DNA from 2 places in the Devosia lucknowensis genome. Region 1 is predicted to be linked to the other one. Evidence: predicted binding sites of a transcription regulator. Region 1 holds the regulator's gene; the other holds the start of a gene.
What was found. The regulator LexA, encoded in region 1, represses DNA repair genes until DNA is damaged. The targets are predictions, from matches to a motif close to TGTTCNNNNTGTGTTCNG.
Positions count from the first base shown of each region.

Region 2: the regulator LexA is predicted to act here: its motif matches at 2,498-2,515, upstream of CCK88_RS01440 (PA0069 family radical SAM protein).

Region 1 covers NZ_FXWK01000001.1:1,039,307-1,043,859, forward strand. Annotated here, with positions in the region: gene uvsE (UV DNA damage repair endonuclease UvsE) at 1-626, opposite strand, end outside; gene CCK88_RS04900 (hypothetical protein) at 918-1,412, shown strand; gene lexA (transcriptional repressor LexA) at 2,011-2,724, opposite strand; gene CCK88_RS04910 (molybdopterin molybdotransferase MoeA) at 2,854-4,056, opposite strand; gene moaC (cyclic pyranopterin monophosphate synthase MoaC) at 4,053-4,532, opposite strand; gene trpC (indole-3-glycerol phosphate synthase TrpC) at 4,532-4,553, opposite strand, start outside.
Region 2 covers NZ_FXWK01000001.1:291,716-296,268, forward strand. Annotated here, with positions in the region: gene CCK88_RS01430 (hypothetical protein) at 1-440, shown strand, start outside; gene CCK88_RS01435 (HAD family hydrolase) at 504-1,178, shown strand; gene CCK88_RS01440 (PA0069 family radical SAM protein) at 1,277-2,425, opposite strand; gene CCK88_RS01445 (MDR family MFS transporter) at 2,792-4,282, shown strand; gene moaB (molybdenum cofactor biosynthesis protein B) at 4,315-4,553, opposite strand, start outside.

The sequences.
Region 1 (4,553 bases):
CACCAGAAATGCTGGTGATCGAAAATCAGTCGAACGCCCGTCGCTTCATGAATATGCAGCACGTCCGCACAGGAAAACCGCAGGTCGTCATTTTCCAGCACCAGCCGCCGCCGCACCGGCTCGGGCAGGGTCGGCCAGGTTTCGATCCAGCGCTGGCGGGCTGCGATCCTGTCGTCGTAGACCCCGCCGACGTGAACCACCAGCACTGCCTCGGGGCCCAGTTCCATCAGGTCCAGCATCTCGGCCTGGCTGGTGAGATCCCACACGCTTTTGCGCACCAGTTCCGGGTCGGGGCTGTTGAGCACGATGAACTGGCTCGGGTGGAACGAGAGCCGCAATCCCTGCTCCCGCGCCCTCAGCCCCAAGGCGGCGAGGTCGGCAGCGCAATCGTTCACCATCGAGTGGAATTGCGGCATGTCGGGGTGGGTCGCGTAGGGTGCCAGGTCCGACGACATCCGGTACATGCCGATCTCGTGCTTGGCCAGATAGTCGAATATTTCGGCGAGGTATCCGAGCGATACCCGCAGATGCGGGTTAGACTGCGCGCGTCTGGCGTCGTTGCTCTTGAGGGCCGGATTGCCGAGCACCTTGACCGGAAACCCGAGCCTGAGCGGACCAGAAGTCATTGCGCGTTCCTCCATGATGGATGAATGCCGCAACCAAGCGAGCGTTCCTGAGACACGCTTTAGTGCCCCGAAAGTAGAGCGTCCTCCCACTCAGGCCGGTGGTTCCAAAGATGCTGTCGCAAGGCAGCAATCGGTCAATCGCACTACGGTTCCGCGCATTCTGCTGACGTCACCATTGGGCATGTCTCGCGCATGTCTCAGAGAAACAACCGCGGCTGACCCCAAAAAAAATCGCCTGGCGACAGCATCACCTTCAATCTCACCATTGACGGCTCGACCAGGCAGGTCATCATGAACAAGACGATTGCCGATGCCGCATCCACCAGCAATGACGGCGATCTCGACACCATCGGTGAATTCCGCGCGGCCATGCAGGCTGCAATCGTGGCAGTCGGGTTCGACGCCACAAGCTTCTCGCTGACCGACAACGGCACCGAGATCAAACTTCAGTCCACCTCGACTGGCCCGAATTCTGAAATCAACTTTGCGGGCGGCTGGGTTTATGACGATGGAACCAGTGGCGGCACGTTCGATGCGACCACCACGGGCTTCGGGGATCTTGCTGACGCGGGTACCAATGCCGCGACTGCCACGATCACCATCGGCGACGGCACCAACACCACCGGCAACATCGTCCTCAATGGCGATGACCACGATACGCCCGAAAAGGCCAGGACACGAAGTTGCGGCGGCGCAAAACGCAGACCCCAAGCCGTTCCAGCTTCAAGCAGCCTGCCGCTTCGTTGCCAGATCCGACGCCAAACTCACCGACCACGTCTCTCGTGACACATCGCGGAACCTGCTTCTTTTCGGCCATGCCGACTGTCGCCTTGCGGACGGGCATTCGCCTTCGCGCTGAGCGCCGTCGGCGTTTACCTGAAAGCCCGCAGCACGCTTCCAGATTGAACGCTGCTCCTCGCAAGTTCACTCGGTGGCCCTGACCGGACACGGCTCCCGGCGCAAGCCATACCGCGAGGTCGCTTGGAACCCACGGGGTGAACTCGCACCGATCTAGAACGGTCCCACATCGCCACCGCCATACGTAAGTCGGTAGTCCATGCCATGCACCCGCGACAGTCAGCGCCACAAGCAAGCGTGGGATCCATATCGCGAGATCGCTTGGGAATCCGCGGGGTGAACTCGTTCAGAGACTGAACTGTCCCTCATCGCCACCACTGGACGTGTCCCGGTGCTCTATGCCGCGGTGAATGGGGATTGCCGGGACAAGCCCGGCAATGACGCAAGTCGGGACACGAACGGCCCCGATTTACCGCTTCACACCATCCGGGCGACGCCAGCGTCAGCCCGGATACCTGCTCGTCCCGCCAAGGCGCGAACTTGCCACGTCCTCCGACATGAGGATCGTCCGCGTGCCGCCGAGATATCAGTACTTCCTGAGAAGCCCAACCAGCCGGCCCTGCACCTTCACGCGGTCAGGGGGGAAGATCCGCGTCTCATATGCCGGATTTGCCGCCTCGAGCGCCACGGTATCGCCCTTGCGGCGAAGTCGCTTCAGCGTTGCTTCCTCATCATCGACGAGCGCTACGACAATCTCGCCGGTGCCGGCTGTTTCCTGCTTCTTGATGACGACAGTATCGCCATCGAAAATGCCGGCTTCGATCATCGAGTCACCTCGCACTTCGAGCGCATAGTGATCGCCCGCCCCCAGCATTTCGGGCGGCACCTGGATCGTATGCGTATGCTGTTCGATCGCCGAGATCGGCGTGCCAGCGGCAATACGGCCCATGACGGGAATAGACACCGGCCGCGCATATTCTTCCGTGGCGATGCCGCGTACCGGAGTTGCGCTGACCTTGCCCAGGCTCCCCTCGATCACCGAAGGCTCGAACCGCGCCTTGCGGCCACCCAGCGACGGGTTCATCGAATCCGGCAGCTTCACCACTTCGAGGGCCCGCGCGCGGTTCGGCAGGCGGCGGATGAAGCCGCGCTCCTCCAGCGCGGTGATAAGGCGGTGGATGCCGGACTTCGACGCCAGGTCCAGCGCGTCCTTCATCTCGTCGAAGCTCGGGGGAATGCCGCTTTCCTTCATCCGTTCATGGATGAACATCAGCAACTCATGTTGTTTGCGTGTGAGCATTGGCCCGTTGACCCCAGAATCGGAACATAGACGGAACGACAATACATGTTCCATTTATGTTCTGCAATGCCCGCGGTGGCGGAGGATTTTTTTGGGAGCCGACAAACTGGCGCGCGGTCCCGACGGAGTTCAGAAGGCGTCGATCGGAATGGCGGCGACGACAGCGCCTGTGGGCTGGCCCGGATCATGCTCCGGCTGCACGATGAGGAGGTCCGCGGCCGCGAGGGACGATGTATGGCCGCTATCGGTCTGCGCGATCGGCTCTGCGGCGGGCCCGAACGGGGACTGCACCAGCCGCGCGCGCATGAAATGGCGTCGGGCGGTGTTGGCAGGCGTGGGCGAGGCGAGGGGCAACCTCCAGTCCGCCGCGGCCGAGTGACCGAGCCACGCGCGCAATGCCGGCTTGATGAACGCTGTCGCTGTCACCATGGCCGAAACCGGATTGCCGGGGAGGCCGAATACCAGCGTCTTGTCGCGCGTGCCGAACATCAGCGGCTTGCCCGGCCGCATGTTGATGCGCCAGAAATCCAGCGAAACGCCCAGGTCCTTGAGCACGTCCTGCACCAGGTCATGCTCGCCCACCGAGGCGCCGCCGGTAGTGATGAGGATATCGGGCGCATCCGCGAATGCTGCCTCGAGGCGTGACCGCAGGACGACGCGGTCGTCCGAGGCGATGCCGTGATCCACAATGCGTTCGGCATAGGGCTGCAGCATCGCAGCAAGACCGAAACTGTTCGATGCGACGATCTGGTCCGGCTCGAGCCGGTTGCCGGGCAGCACCAGTTCGTCGCCCGTCGCGAGGAGCGCGATCCGCGGCCGCCGCGCGACGGCCAGCGAGGCCGCATTCGCAGCCGCCGCCACTGCGATCTGCATCGGCGTCAGCCGTGTGCCCGCCGCCACCAGTACCTGGCCGACGGCAAAATCGTTCCCTTTCAGGCGGACACTGTGACCCGGCCGGGCAGGGGCTGTGAACCGGACCCGATCGCCGTCGCGCACCGCCTCTTCCTGCATGATGACGGTATCGGCGCCACGAGGCACTGGCGCGCCCGTGAAGATGCGCACCGCCTCCCCGGGGCCCACCGTGCCACTGTAACCCGAGCCCGCCTGCGACGTCCCGATCACCTTGAGCACGGCATCGTCGCATACGTCGGTGGCCCGCACTGCATAGCCGTCCATGGCACTGGCGTCGAACGGAGGCTGGTCGTGGCTGGCCACGAGGTCCTGCGCAAGCACCCTCCCGACCGCTTCCTTCAGCGGCACGTGCTCGATCACGACGGGCGGAATATGGGAAAGAATGGCTTCGAGTGCGGCTTCGACCGGGAGCAGGCTCATGCGTCGCGCCTGAAGTCGCCGGATTTCCCGCCCGATTTTTCCACCAGGCAGATGTCGGAAACCACCATCGCGCGGTCCATCGCCTTGGCCATGTCGTAGAGCGTCAGCGCCGCGGTGGACGCTGCCACCAGCGCTTCCATTTCGACGCCCGTCTGCCCGGTCGTCTCGGCCGCCGCCAACACCAGGATAGCAGTCTCGCCATCGCCAACGATGTCGACACTCACCTTGGTCAGCGCAATCGTATGGCACAGCGGAATGAACTCGCTGGTCTTCTTGGCGGCCATGATGCCGGCGACTCGCGCCACCGCAAGCGCGTCGCCTTTTTTGAGCGCACCCCCCAGGATCGCCGCAATGGTCGCGGCTTCTCCGCTGATCCGGGCCTGCGCCACGGCCCGTCGCCGCGTAACCGACTTGTCACCGATATCGACGATATGGGCCTCGCCCTTGTCGTTGAGATGGGTGAGGCGCCCGCTCATCAGCGGACCGCCTCCGGCATC
Region 2 (4,553 bases), 750 kb from region 1:
CCACCGATTTCTATGGCTATTCGTGTTTTGCCAGCACCGGTAGCCAGGAGCTCAACGATGCCAATCTGCCGGCCTACAAGCTGACCCTCATCCGCAATCGGCTGGACGGCGATCTCGACCTCGCCATCACCGTGGCGCCTGCGACAGGCGAATACGATCCCGCGCGGCCGATGACATTGCACTTCGGCGGAACGGCGCCGCTGCAACTGGTGTTGGGCCAGGGCATCGAAACCCGGCACAACACCACCAACCAGTTCTTCATTTCCGATCCGGACCGCCTCGCCTCGGTGATCGAGACGATGAAGGAGCGGAACGCGGTCAGCCTTAGCGTACCGCTCAAGGGCGTCGAGAGGCCGGTGGAGACGCGCCTGTCGCTGCGCGGCGTTCTGGCGTCGCTCGACTTCATGAGCGCCTATGCGCGCAAAGTGACGCAGTACTAGTCCGGTCATTGACGCGGAAACGGGTTTGGTGTGGTTTTCCGGCCCCATCAGACGGAATTCACCATGCCCCTCAAGCCCGGCGCCGCCCTGCTGTTCGACATCGACGGCACCCTGGTGGAAAGCGACCCGCTGCATCTCGAAGCCTTCAACATCGCCTTCGCGCCCTACGGGCACACATTCGACCGGGACCGGTTCGGCAGGGAATTGCAGGGCCTGGCCAATGCCGCCATCGGCGCCCGCTTTTTCCCCGCCGAGACGCCGGAGCGGCAGTGGGAGATCATGATGGGCAAGGAGGCGAAGTTCCGCGAGCTGGCCGCCAAGGGAATCGAGCCGGTTGCGGGGCTGATGGGCCTCCTGGACTGGGCCGATGCGCACGACGTGCCCATGGTGGCGGTGACCAATGCACCGCGGCCCAATGCCGATCTGCTGATCGACGCCATCGGCATCCGCGCCCGTTTCCGGCATGTGGTGATCGGTGATGAACTGGCGCATGGCAAGCCGCATCCCTTGCCCTATCTCGAAGGCCTGCGGCTCCTCGGCGCCGATGCGGCCCATAGCGTGGCCTTCGAGGACTCGCGCACCGGCATCGCCTCGGCGACGGGCGCCGGGATCGCGACGGTCGGTCTGGCGACCGGGTTGAAACCCGAGCAACTGGTGGAGGCCGGCGCGGTGCTGGCGGCCCATGATTACACAGGGGCGGACCTGCTGGAATTCGTCGAACGGCGGTTGTTCGGTTGAGGAGCAACCTCTACGCAACCTCCCCCTGAGACGGGGAGGTCAGGTGGGGGCGCTGCGCTCGATTCCATGTATTGCCCACCGGCTTGTCCGGGTGACGGCTAAAACAGGCTCATCTGCGGGCTATCGACCTTGGGCGCGATGAACAGATCATTGCGCAGCGGCGGCAGCTTGGCGTCGAGCCCATATCGCTCCCGCGCCTTTTCGAAGCGCTGGCGAAGAAGCGTGGCATAGGGGCCCTCGCCGGTCATGCGAACGCCCCAGCGCGAGTCATAGTCCTTGCCGCCGCGCGTATCGCGGACGAGCGAAAGGACATGGCGGACCCGATCGGGGAAATGGCGCAGCAGCCATTCGCGGAACACGTCCCGCACTTCGCCCGGAAGCCGCAGCAGGATCATCGAGGCGCTGACCGCACCCTGGGCCTTACCGGCATCGAGAATGCGTTCAAGCTCCATGTCGTTGATCGCCGGGATCATGGGCGAGGCGAAGATGGCCGTGGGCACGCCGGCCTCGCTGAGCAGGCGTATGGCCTCAAGCCGACGGGCCGGCGAAGATGCGCGCGGTTCCATCTTGCGGCTGAGCTTGTGATCCATCGAGGTGACCGAAATGGCCACCTTCACCAGGTTGAGCCTGGCCAGCTCCGTGAGGATGTCGAGATCGCGAATGATCAGCGCTGACTTAGTGGTGATCATCACGGGATGCCGGGTTTCGAGCATGACCTCGAGAATGCCCCGCGTGAGCTTGTGGCTGCGTTCTGCCGGCTGGTAGGGATCTGTATTGGTGCCCATGGCGATGGGCTTGGGGCGGTAGTTTTTCGCGGACAGCTCGGCGCGCAAGGCCTCGACGGCATTGGCCTTGACGTAGATGTCGCGCTCGAAATCGATGCCAGCGGAATGACCGAGATAGGCGTGGGTCGGACGGGCAAAGCAATAGGAACAGCCGTGCTCGCAGCCCCTGTAGGCGTTGATCGAGCGCTCGAAGCCGATATCGGGGCTATCATTGGTGGTAATAATGGTCTTGGCGCGTTCGACATGTTCGACCGTTTCGAATACCGGCATCGGTTCGACCACGCCCCAGCCATCGTCGAAGCTGTCGCGCTGGTGCGGCTCAAACCTGCCCGTGCGGTTGCTCTGCGCGCCGCGACCGCGAATACGGTCTGGTTGCATGAGTTCGCGCCGTGCCAGATCCGCATCGCGGCTCTTGCTCAAGCGTTCGAGGGCTTCGAAAGAGGGGGCCTGATATGCGGCCATGATCCTGTCTCCTGGCTGGACGGCCGATGGAATCGACATCCATCCGACGCATCCCAACGCTAGCAGCTTGATGAGAACAGAACAAGAACATGATTGCGGCCATATTGGCCGCCGGATCAGATATCGGCATGACGGGCATGCATTACAAGCCTTTACCGCGGGGCCTTCCAGGCGTAGAGAACCGCTCCCGTCGGCCCTGTCAGCCAGCGCGAGCCAGCTCGCGATTTTTTGCGTTCGGAAGGCCTCTTCGCTCCCGAACAGCGCATTCCTGACAGTCGCTGTCGCAGAATTTTATGATTGATCTGTCGAAATTCATGCGGCGGCCCCGTCGCATGGTGGAAACGATAATCTCGAAAGGGACACGAGATGACACTCGACGCCACTATGGATGCAGCGACGCCCGACGTCGCCGCGCATCATCCCGACAATGCCGCCCGCAATCGGCTGGTCATTGCCATTCTCCTGGTCTCGACCTTCGTGGTGTTTCTCAATGAAACCATCATGAGCGTGGCCATCCCCCATCTCATGACCGACCTGGGTGTCGAAGCAAGCGCGGCACAGTGGCTGACCACGGGGTTCCTCCTGACCATGGCGGTCGTGATCCCGATCACCGGCTTCCTGCTGCAGCGGCTCAACACGCGCCCGATCTTCCTGCTCGCGATCTCGGTTTTCTCGTTCGGCACGCTGATCTGCGCCGTGTCGCCCGGGCTCGAACTCCTGATTGGCGGTCGCGTGATCCAGGCCATTGGTACGGCGATCATGATTCCGTTGCTGATGACCACGGTCATGACCCTCGTGCCGCCCGAGGCGCGCGGCAAGACCATGGGCAACATCTCCATCGTCATGTCCGTCGCTCCGGCCATCGGACCGACCATCGGTGGGTTCATCCTGGCCCATTTCGACTGGCGGTTCATGTTCTACTTCACCCTGCCCATCGCGCTCGGCGCGCTTGTGCTCGGCGCCACCCGCATTCGCAACGTCTCGACGCCCCGATACGCACCGCTTGATTACCTGTCGGTCGTGCTCTCGGCCCTGGCATTCGGTGGTCTGGTCTATGGTCTCTCGAGCTTTGGCGAAAGCTTTGCGCATACCGGTGAACCCTCGGCCATTCCCCTGTGGGCGCCGATCGCCGTCGGCGTCGTCGCGATGGGCCTGTTCGTCTGGCGGCAGCTGGGCTTGCAGCGCGAAAACAAGGCGCTGCTCGACCTGCGCGTCTTCCAGTCGCGCAACTACACGGTATCGGTCAGCCTGATGCTGATCGCCATGATGGCCTTGTTCGGTACGGTTATCCTGCTGCCGATCTACACGCAGCGCGTAGTCGGTCTCGATACCTTGCAGACCGGTCTGCTGCTGCTGCCCGGCGGCCTGATCATGGGTCTCATGGGGCCGTTCGTCGGACGGCTGTTCGACCGGGTCGGTCCGACCATGCTGGCCGTGCCCGGCACCATCCTGGTTTCCGCCGTGCTCTGGGCACTTACGCTGGTGGGCCAGGACACCTCGCCCTGGGCACTCCTGGCCGGGCACGTCGTGCTGAGCATCGGCCTCGCGCTGATCTTCACGCCCGTCTTCACCTCGTCCATGGGGTCGGTGCGGATGGAGCTCTATTCGCACGCCTCGGCGGTGCTTGGCTCGATCCAGCAGCTGGCCGGTGCCGCGGGCATCGCGCTCTTCATCGCGCTGATGACCATCCGGACGGCGGCGCTGACCGCTGAAGGGGTGGACCCGGTCGAGGCGCTGGCGAGTGGCATCCGCGCCGCCTTCCTGGTCGGAGCGATCATCTCGCTCTTTGCCATCGTCGCGGCGGTCTTCATCCGCAAGCCCGAGGGCGGCATGCCGGGACACGGCGGCGGACACTGAATGCACAAACGGCGCCTACGGGCGCCGTTTTCTTATCGTTCGCTGAGGCGGGGCATCAGTTCGACGAAATTGCACGGCTTGTGCCGGTAGTCGAGCTGATGGGTCAGGATGCCTTCCCACGCATCGCGGCAAGCCCCGCGCGACCCTGGCAGGCAGAAGACGAAGGTGGTGCCGATCAACCCTGCGGTGGCACGGGATTGGAGCGACGAGGTCCCCACCGTGGTCGCCGAATACTGATGGAAGAGCACGGAAAAGCCTTCCATGCGCTTGT